DNA from 3 places in the Oceanobacillus sp. FSL K6-0127 genome. Region 3 is predicted to be linked to each of the others. Evidence: a T-box and tRNA genes for the amino acid it is inferred to sense, from the RefSeq annotation. Region 3 holds a T-box; the other regions hold tRNA genes.

Region 1 (3,270 bases), 1.8 Mb from region 3:
CCTCTAGAAGCTATATGCTTGCAATTCATTCTCCGTTTTAGCCACCAATAATATGGAATCCAGAATCAACATGAAGTACTTCACCTGTCACACCACGTGAAAGATCACTAATAAAGAATAAAGTTGCGTCACCAACTTGATCTTGATCGACATTGCGACGAAGTGGTGCTTTTTCTACAATAACATTTGCTTTTTCGTTAAAGCCGGATACACCTTTAGCTGATAATGTACGAATTGGACCAGCAGAAATAGCGTTAACGCGGATGTCATATTTACCTACATCTTCTGCTAGGTAGCGGACGCTTGCCTCTAAGGAAGCTTTTGCAACACCCATGACATTGTAGTTTGGAATAACACGTTCAGACCCTAGATACGATTGTGTTACGATACTTCCGCCTTCGGTCATCAACTCTTTTGCTGCTTTCGTAACGGCAACAAGTGAGTAAGCACTGATTTCCTGTGCTATTAAGAAACCATCTCGGGAAGTGTCCGCATATTCTCCTTTTAATTCTTCGCGTTTTGCGAATGCAACTGAATGTACTAGACCATGAATAACGCCTACTTTTTCTTTAATCTCTTGGAATGCTTCTTGAATACTTTCATCACTAGCAACATCACAGGAAACGACTAGCTTTGGCTCGATATCGTTTTGTTCCAATAATTTAACCAACTTTTGGTGTGAACGTTCCTGTCTATTTGTAAAAATTAAGTTTGCTCCAGCATTATGAAGTGATTTTGTAATTCCCCAAGCAATACTTCTTTCATTGGCAACACCCATTATAACAACGTTTTTTCCTTGCAGTAGATTTGACATAATAAACCTCCATCAAAATATCTTTTTTCTATTATAACCTATTAGGACCTGGTGATGAAACTAAAATAAAAATCCGAGTAACTTCTTACAATATCTAGCATAATCTAGCATAAATTCCGTTTGTAATATTCTTTTTATTGTCTTGGAAACCTTAATATATAAGGGGTGTTGCGACTTTTTATAAAAAAACGTAAAAAAAATCAAATTTACCCTTTACAAACATTTCATTCCTGGTTATAATAAAATTCGTCAGTCTGCGACAGGGTGTTTCAAAGTTGTCGTTATAGCTGACTTGAAACCAAAGTATGGCCCGTTGGTCAAGCGGTTAAGACACCGCCCTTTCACGGCGGTAACACGGGTTCGAATCCCGTACGGGTCACCAATATGGAGGATTAGCTCAGCTGGGAGAGCACCTGCCTTACAAGCAGGGGGTCGCAGGTTCGAGCCCTGCATCCTCCACCATTTGCCGGCCTAGCTCAATTGGTAGAGCAACTGACTTGTAATCAGTAGGTTGGGGGTTCAAGTCCTCTGGCCGGCACCATTTTTCGGTATAAGATTAAAGAAATGGTTCATAATATGGAGGGGTAGCGAAGTGGCTAAACGCGGCGGACTGTAAATCCGCTCCCTCAGGGTTCGGCAGTTCGAATCTGCCCCCCTCCACCATTTGTATTGTTGGGCTGTAGCCAAGCGGTAAGGCATCGGGTTTTGATCCCGTGTACCCTAGGTTCGAATCCTAGTAGCCCAGCCATTTTTTATTTTTTTAGGATTGTTCAAATAGTCCGGTAAAAATGACACGTCGAATTTCTTCGTTGGTTTGCTTTTCCGCTACTCACGTATTAATTGCATACGTTCCGTTGCTCAAAGCTGCACCGCCTCGAAATTCTTGGTCCTTTTCATCCTCCATTTGAACTTACATTTTAGGGTTATTTACAAGCTAGCTCTAACGAACACATTTCGTTTTCTACATGAGCCATTAGCTCAGTCGGTAGAGCATTTGACTTTTAATCAAAGGGTCGAAGGTTCGAATCCTTCATGGCTCATCATTTTAACATTATCCAATATTGGATTATATACAGCAGAGATAAAATAAACAAGGTCGTTGTGATAGATGCATACTACCTTGTTTATTTGCATTTTATGTGAATTTTTAACATAATAGATACAGTGAATTTAATTTTAGCGTAGCATTTTTTGGCAATGGGAGCAGGTAGCTTCTAATGAAAAAAACTACGATATCGTGTTATAATTTATTCAATGAAAAATGTAACGATTGAAGTATTGTTTTTTTATATAATCAATATTAAAGGATGATCCAGGATGAAATCTTCCAGAATCCCCGGTTTCTATAATATGTCTGTTGTACAACGACGAGAGCTTTTAAAAGATAATTACCATTTTTCTCCGGAAGAATGGAATAATCTATATAGGAAAGAACCTCTATCTACAGAAACTGCAGATAAGATGATAGAGAACGTGATTGGAACATTTCAACTTCCGTTGGGGTTGGGGTTGAATTTTCTTATAAACGGGAAAGAATATATAGTGCCGATGGCTGTTGAAGAAGCTTCTATTATTGCATCTGCCAGCCATATCGCTAAAATTGTCAGAAGTGCCGGTGGATTCCAAACGGAGGCAACGGAACGCGTGATGATTGGTCAAATTCAAGTAGTTGGCTGCTCTGATTTTCAAGCTGCAAAGCAAGCAGTGCTTCATGCAAAGAAAACACTAATCCAAGCAGCAAACGCAGCTTACCCAAGTATTGTTGCTCGTGGTGGCGGTGCACAAGACATGGATGTTCGTATTCTGAATGAAGCAGCGGATTCTGCCTATAGTCAGATGCTCGTCATGCATATGCATATCAATACGTGTGATGCAATGGGAGCGAATATCATCAATACAATGGTTGAATCAATTGCACCAATTGTCGAAGAATTAACGGATGGAAAAGTCTATTTACGAATTTTGTCAAATTATGCCGATGAATGTTTGGCACGGGCACGATGTGTTATCCCTCCTGCATTACTTGCAACAGGTGATTTTTCTGGGGAGGAAGTACGTGATGGGGTGATCCATGCGTTTGAATTTGCTGCATCTGATCCGTATCGTGCTGTTACGCATAATAAAGGTATTATGAATGGAATTGACCCGGTTGTTATTGCGACTGGGAACGATTGGAGAGCCGTGGAAGCTGGTGCCCATGCATATGCTGCAAGGAATGGCAGCTACGGCTCGATGACAACTTGGTCAAAGGATGAAGCAGGTAATTTGGTTGGAGAAATTGAATTACCGATGGCTATTGGAACAGTCGGTGGAGCAACACGAGTGCATCCATTAGCGAAGCTTTCATTATCTATGATGCACATTGAATCAGCCAAAGAGCTTGCCCAAGTGATTGTGGCAGTTGGATTGGCGCAAAATCTCGGAGCTTTGAAGGCATTAGCTACTGATGGTATCCA
Region 2 (3,270 bases), 1.9 Mb from region 3:
GTCAGACTTTCGTCCATTGCGGAAGATTCCCTACTGCTGCCTCCCGTAGGAGTCTGGGCCGTGTCTCAGTCCCAGTGTGGCCGATCACCCTCTCAGGTCGGCTACGCATCGTCGCCTTGGTGAGCCGTTACCTCACCAACTAGCTAATGCGCCGCGGGCCCATCTGTAAGTGACAGCCGAAACCGTCTTTTATCTTCTCACCATGAGATGAAAAGTGTTATCCGGTATTAGCTCACGTTTCCGCGAGTTATCCCGATCTTACAGGCAGGTTGCCCACGTGTTACTCACCCGTCCGCCGCTCATTCCATAAACATTACCCCGAAGGGTTCTGTTTATTTCCTGCGCTCGACTTGCATGTATTAGGCACGCCGCCAGCGTTCGTCCTGAGCCAAGATCAAACTCTCCATAAAAGTTTGTAATACTTAGCTTTTGTAGAAGCTGACTTCTACTTGTTTTAAAAAGAAAAACGAGTTTCCTTTTTCTTGACATACTGGTTGTTTTGTTCAGTTTTCAAAGAGCAAATTTATTGTCTTTTTTAAAAGCGACTTTACTAATATATCATATATATCACTATATTGTCAACAATCTTTTAAAAGTTTTTAAAAGATTATTTTGTAGTAAAAATCAAACTTTTAAATTGGTGGAGCCTAGCGGGATCGAACCGCTGACCTCCTGCGTGCAAGGCAGGCGCTCTCCCAGCTGAGCTAAGGCCCCGTATAAATAAAATGGTCGGGAAGACAGGATTCGAACCTGCGACCCCTTGGTCCCAAACCAAGTGCTCTACCAAGCTGAGCTACTTCCCGTTATGGCGCGCCCGAGAGGAGTCGAACCCCTAACCTCTTGATCCGTAGTCAAACGCTCTATCCAATTGAGCTACGGGCGCATATGGTGCCGAGGACCGGAATCGAACCGGTACGGTAGTCACCTACCGCAGGATTTTAAGTCCTGTGCGTCTGCCAGTTCCGCCACCCCGGCAAGGGTTTGGAGCGGAAGACGGGATTCGAACCCGCGACCCCCACCTTGGCAAGGTGGTGTTCTACCACTGAACTACTTCCGCGCTTGGCAATGTTTAAATTAAATGGTGCGGGTGAAGGGACTTGAACCCCCACGTCCGAAGACACTAGATCCTAAGTCTAGCGCGTCTGCCAATTCCGCCACACCCGCAAATGGTGAGCCATGAAGGATTCGAACCTTCGACCCTTTGATTAAAAGTCAAATGCTCTACCGACTGAGCTAATGGCTCAAAAATATATATTACATATTATTGATAATTATTATTCACTTGTGAAAAGTGGTGCCGGCCAGAGGACTTGAACCCCCAACCTACTGATTACAAGTCAGTTGCTCTACCAATTGAGCTAGGCCGGCAAATGGTGGAGGATGCAGGGCTCGAACCTGCGACCCCCTGCTTGTAAGGCAGGTGCTCTCCCAGCTGAGCTAATCCTCCGATTTATATCTGCCTGGCGACGTCCTACTCTTGCAGGGGCAAAGCCCCAACTACCATCGGCGCTGAAGAGCTTAACTTCTGTGTTCGGCATGGGAACAGGTGTGGCCTCTTCGCTATTGCTACCAGACAATCCTCAAAAACAAGGACAAGTTTTATTATATGCATTTCTGAATAAAAATGCAAGGTTTTTTTGAATTTATACCTTAAAAACTAAATAAGAGAAAACAAGACATCAAATAAAGAATTTAGTTAAGTCCTCGATCGATTAGTATCCGTAAGCTCCACGTGTCACCACGCTTCCACACCGAACCTATCAACCTCATCGTCTCTGAGGGATCTTACTCACTCGAAGTGATGGGAAGTCTCATCTTGAGGGGGGCTTCATGCTTAGATGCTTTCAGCACTTATCCTTTCCACACGTAGCTACCCAGCGATGCTCCTGGCGGAACAACTGGTACACCAGCGGTGTGTCCATCCCGGTCCTCTCGTACTAAGGACAGCTCCTCTCAAACTTCCAACGCCCACGACGGATAGGGACCGAACTGTCTCACGACGTTCTGAACCCAGCTCGCGTACCGCTTTAATGGGCGAACAGCCCAACCCTTGGGACCGACTACAGCCCCAGGATGCGATGAGCCGACATCGAGGTGCCAAACCTCCCCGTCGATGTGAACTCTTGGGGGAGATAAGCCTGTTATCCCCGGGGTAGCTTTTATCCGTTGAGCGATGGCCCTTCCATGCGGAACCACCGGATCACTAAGCCCGACTTTCGTCCCTGCTCGACTTGTAGGTCTCGCAGTCAAGCTCCCTTGTGCCTTTACACTCTACGAATGATTTCCAACCATTCTGAGGGAACCTTTGGGCGCCTCCGTTACCTTTTGGGAGGCGACCGCCCCAGTCAAACTGCCCGCCTGACACTGTCTCCGAACCGGATCACGGTCCTGGGTTAGAATGTCCATACAGCCAGGGTGGTATCCCACGGATGCCTCCACCGAAGCTAGCGCTCCGGTTTCCAAGGCTCCCACCTATCCTGTACAAGCTGCACAGACATTCAATATCAGGCTACAGTAAAGCTCCACGGGGTCTTTCCGTCCTGTCGCGGGTAATGCGCATCTTCACGCATAGTATAATTTCACCGGGTCTCTCGTTGAGACAGTGCCCAAGTCGTTGCACCTTTCGTGCGGGTCGGAACTTACCCGACAAGGAATTTCGCTACCTTAGGACCGTTATAGTTACGGCCGCCGTTTACTGGGGCTTCGGTTCAAAGCTTCGCCTTGCGGCTAACATTTCCCCTTAACCTTCCAGCACCGGGCAGGTGTCAGCCCCTATACTTCGCCTTTCGGCTTCGCAGAGACCTGTGTTTTTGCTAAACAGTCGCTTGGGCCTATTCACTGCGGCTCCATGTAAATGAAGCACCCCTTCTCCCGAAGTTACGGGGTCATTTTGCCGAGTTCCTTAACGAGAGTTCTCCCGCTCACCTTAGGATTCTCTCCTCGCCTACCTGTGTCGGTTTGCGGTACGGGCACCTATGATCTAACTAGAGGCTTTTCTTGGCAGTGTGAAATCCGGAACTTCGGTACTAAATTTCCCTCCCCATCACAGCTTGAAATTGCCAGACGGATTTGCCTATCTGACTTTCTCACTGCTTGGGCGCACATATCCATCAGTGCGCATTCCTTATCCTACTGCGTCCCCCCATCGCTCAAACAATCATGAGGTGGTACAGGAATATCTACCTGTTGTCCATCGCCTACGCCTTTCGGCCTCGGCTTAGGTCCCGACTAACCCTGAGAGGACGAGCCTTCCTCAGGAAACCTTAGGCA
Region 3 (3,270 bases):
CTTCATCGTCACCATATAATGGAAGTTTTGCCATTTCAATATACCAATCACAAAGCTCATCCCAAATAAAGTTATATAAATGACGACCAGCTTCACCAAACTCATATTTCGCTGTGTTTTTCGTCACATGATCAATCGTTTCATTTAAACGCGTTAAAATCCATTTATCTGCTAGTGTTAGCTCTCCAGTTAAATCAATATCTTCATAGGTGAAGCCTTCCATGTTCATTAAGGAGAAGCGAGATGCATTCCATACTTTATTCGCAAAGTTCCACGTTGACTCCACTTTTTCCCAATGGAAGCGTAAATCTTGACCAGGTGTTGATCCAGTTAACAAGAAATAACGTAATGAATCGGCACCATATTTCTCAATAACATCCATCGGGTCAACACCATTTCCTAGTGACTTACTCATTTTCCGACCTTCTGCATCGCGGATTAATCCATGAATAAGTACATCCTTGAACGGTTTTTCACCAGTAAATTCCTTCGATTGGAAAATCATCCGCGCTACCCAGAAAAAGATAATGTCATAACCTGTTACAAGTACATCGGTTGGGAAGTAGCGTTTAAACTCTGCAGATTCTTCATTCGGCCAGCCCATCGTTGAAAATGGCCATAATGCAGAGGAGAACCATGTATCCAGTACATCTTCGTCCTGCTCCCAATTTTCGATGTCAGCCGGTGCTTCTTTTCCAACATATATTTCTTTTGTTTCTTTATGGTACCAAGCTGGAATGCGATGTCCCCACCAAAGCTGACGAGAAATACACCAATCACGGATATTTTCCATCCAGTTAAAGTACGTACGCTCAAAGCGTTCTGGTACAAAATTAACTTTACCTTCTTCATGTTGTAAATCCAGCGCCTCTTTAGCCAATGGTTCCATTTTAACGAACCATTGTGTTGACAAGTATGGCTCAACAACTGCACCACTGCGCTCCGAGTGTCCAACTTGATGGATATGGTCCTCAATTTCAAATAGAACGCCCTGTTCCTGCAAATCTTTCACTATTTGCTTACGGCATTCAAAACGATCCAACCCTTGATATTTACCGGCGTTCTCATTCATGGAGCCATCTTCATGCATAACGAGAACGCGTTCTAGATTATGACGGTTACCAATTTCAAAGTCATTCGGGTCATGGGCCGGTGTAATTTTAACCGCTCCTGAGCCAAATTCCATATCTACATAATCGTCTGCAACAATTTCAATTTCACGACCAACTATTGGCAACACTACTTTTTTGCCGATTAAATGCTTATAACGCTCATCTTTCGGATGTACAGCAACTGCGGTGTCACCAAGCATTGTTTCTGGACGTGTTGTCGCAATTTCAATTGTTTCATCACTATCTTTAATTGGATAACGCATATGATAAAACTTACCTTGGACCTCTTCATAAATTACTTCAATATCGGATAGGGCAGTTTTTGTTTGCGGATCCCAGTTAATAATGTATTCTCCACGATAAATAAGACCCTTTTCATATAGTTTAATGAATACTTCCTTTACCGCATCAGACAAACCTTCATCCAGCGTAAAACGCTCACGTGAATAGTCCAGTCCTAGACCTAGCTTTTCCCATTGAGAACGGATAAAGTCTGCATATTCTTCTTTCCACTCCCAAGATTTTTCCAGGAATTTCTCACGTCCTAATTCATAACGATTTGTTCCTTGCTCCTTTAATTTCGCTTCTACCTTCGCCTGTGTTGCGATTCCAGCATGGTCCATACCGGGTAACCATAATACATCATAGCCCTGCATACGCTTCATGCGAGAAATAGTATCCTGCATTGTTGTATCCCATGCATGACCTAAATGCAGCTTACCTGTAACGTTTGGTGGCGGAATAACAATCGAGAATGGCTCCTTATCTGGATCACCAGTAGCTTCAAAATATTTCCCTTCTAACCAAAATTGATAACGACCTTTTTCCACTTCCTCCGGATTGTATTTCGACGGAAGGGACGTTTGTTCATTTGTGCTCATTGCTTTACCTCCTATTTTTAACAGTCACTAAAAATCAAAAAACCCTTTTCATCCTTAAAAATAAAGGACGAAAAGGGTTAGATTCCGTGGTACCACCTTTGTTTACAAACCAAAATTGTTTGTACACTTCATTGATTGATAACGGTCAATACCGGCTTCTTCTACTTTAAATTTTAATTTCAAAGAAACTGCATCAAGGGCGACCTTCCAAAACAATCTACCTAGGAAATTTTCAGCTCATGATTTCCCTCTCTAAAGGCGTTTATTTTGTACTCTTCCCTATCATCGCGTTTACGTTATAATTTCACATAATTATATATATTATTTTATAGCTTACTTAGAGTATCGTCAACTATTATTATTGTTATCCGCACCAATTTGGTGTATTCATACATAGTATAGAAAAAGAGCGTAAATGTGCTTAGAAAGGAAAGAGGTGCTACCTGTGGCAAGATTTTATCGTTACAAACTTCCACCATGGGCAAGACAATGCCTTTTTGTCTTCGAGAGAATTCTTTTACCGATCACGATATTCCAGTTAATCCGCACGTTGTTAATCCCAACGACTTTTGATGTGCTTTTATTAGGTGTATTAATTGGACTATTAATCGCTTTTTATTTGGAATGGATTTAATTTGACAGATCATCAAAATTTATTGTTTCATATTCTTCTTTTATAAAATCTGTCCATTTTAATGCAAAAATAAGCTTGCGATATTGTTTCTGTAATGCACTGACTTGATAAGTCAGTGGTTTTTCTTTTGTACTTTTCACATAATCTCGGATGATCGTCATATAATCAGCTGGATTAAGTAAATAAATGGATAGTAATTTCATATCAAACATTTCAAGATCATACTTTCGTTTATATACTTTGAAACCTTCCATTATTAACTCATTTGGTTGATCGTATTCACCGGTTAACTGATGGAAGTAGTTTGTTAAATCCACTGCGACATGATCATAACGCGCTTGCTCCCAATTAATAATATGGTTGTTCAAAACATGATCAAGCGCGAGATTTCCATGGCAAAGGGAAAGATTCCATGTTATTTCTTCTTCTGACTGATCAAGAAATTCACTTACCTCTCCATTTATCCGGTTTAATGCAGTTTCTATATCTCGATAATGCGTGCAAACCTGCAATTCAAACGGAGACATGTAGGCTTGTTGTTCAAAGCGAAGCACATAGGAATATAATTCATTTGGAAGCTGCTCACAGAACGTTTGGTATGTATGAAAGTTTTTATTTAAGCTGGATTTTGAAATCCGTTGAC

The links. The T-box of region 3 lies ahead of MHH64_RS12615 (valine--tRNA ligase). A T-box ahead of a tRNA ligase gene usually reads a tRNA of that ligase, here a tRNA-Val.
Region 1: it encodes a tRNA-Val, which carries the amino acid that the T-box ahead of MHH64_RS12615 (valine--tRNA ligase) is inferred to sense. The anticodon was not compared.
Region 2: it encodes a tRNA-Val, which carries the amino acid that the T-box ahead of MHH64_RS12615 (valine--tRNA ligase) is inferred to sense. The anticodon was not compared.

What each region holds. Positions count from the first base shown of each region.
Region 1 covers NZ_CP150287.1:788,466-791,735, forward strand. Annotated here, with positions in the region: gene fabI (enoyl-ACP reductase FabI) at 38-814, opposite strand; tRNA gene MHH64_RS03845 (tRNA-Glu) at 1,122-1,196, shown strand; tRNA gene MHH64_RS03850 (tRNA-Val) at 1,201-1,276, shown strand; tRNA gene MHH64_RS03855 (tRNA-Thr) at 1,280-1,355, shown strand; tRNA gene MHH64_RS03860 (tRNA-Tyr) at 1,393-1,477, shown strand; tRNA gene MHH64_RS03865 (tRNA-Gln) at 1,488-1,562, shown strand; tRNA gene MHH64_RS03870 (tRNA-Lys) at 1,782-1,854, shown strand; gene MHH64_RS03875 (hydroxymethylglutaryl-CoA reductase, degradative) at 2,132-3,270, shown strand, end outside.
Region 2 covers NZ_CP150287.1:629,024-632,293, reverse strand. Annotated here, with positions in the region: rRNA gene MHH64_RS03030 (16S ribosomal RNA) at 1-410, opposite strand, end outside; tRNA gene MHH64_RS03025 (tRNA-Ala) at 639-714, opposite strand; tRNA gene MHH64_RS03020 (tRNA-Pro) at 727-803, opposite strand; tRNA gene MHH64_RS03015 (tRNA-Arg) at 807-883, opposite strand; tRNA gene MHH64_RS03010 (tRNA-Leu) at 887-975, opposite strand; tRNA gene MHH64_RS03005 (tRNA-Gly) at 983-1,057, opposite strand; tRNA gene MHH64_RS03000 (tRNA-Leu) at 1,080-1,164, opposite strand; tRNA gene MHH64_RS02995 (tRNA-Lys) at 1,168-1,243, opposite strand; tRNA gene MHH64_RS02990 (tRNA-Thr) at 1,293-1,368, opposite strand; tRNA gene MHH64_RS02985 (tRNA-Val) at 1,372-1,447, opposite strand; rRNA gene rrf (5S ribosomal RNA) at 1,459-1,574, opposite strand; rRNA gene MHH64_RS02975 (23S ribosomal RNA) at 1,693-3,270, opposite strand, start outside.
Region 3 covers NZ_CP150287.1:2,554,313-2,557,582, reverse strand. Annotated here, with positions in the region: gene MHH64_RS12615 (valine--tRNA ligase) at 1-1,993, opposite strand, end outside; T-box leader at 2,054-2,288, opposite strand; gene MHH64_RS12610 (hypothetical protein) at 2,439-2,627, shown strand; gene MHH64_RS12605 (phosphotransferase) at 2,624-3,270, opposite strand, start outside.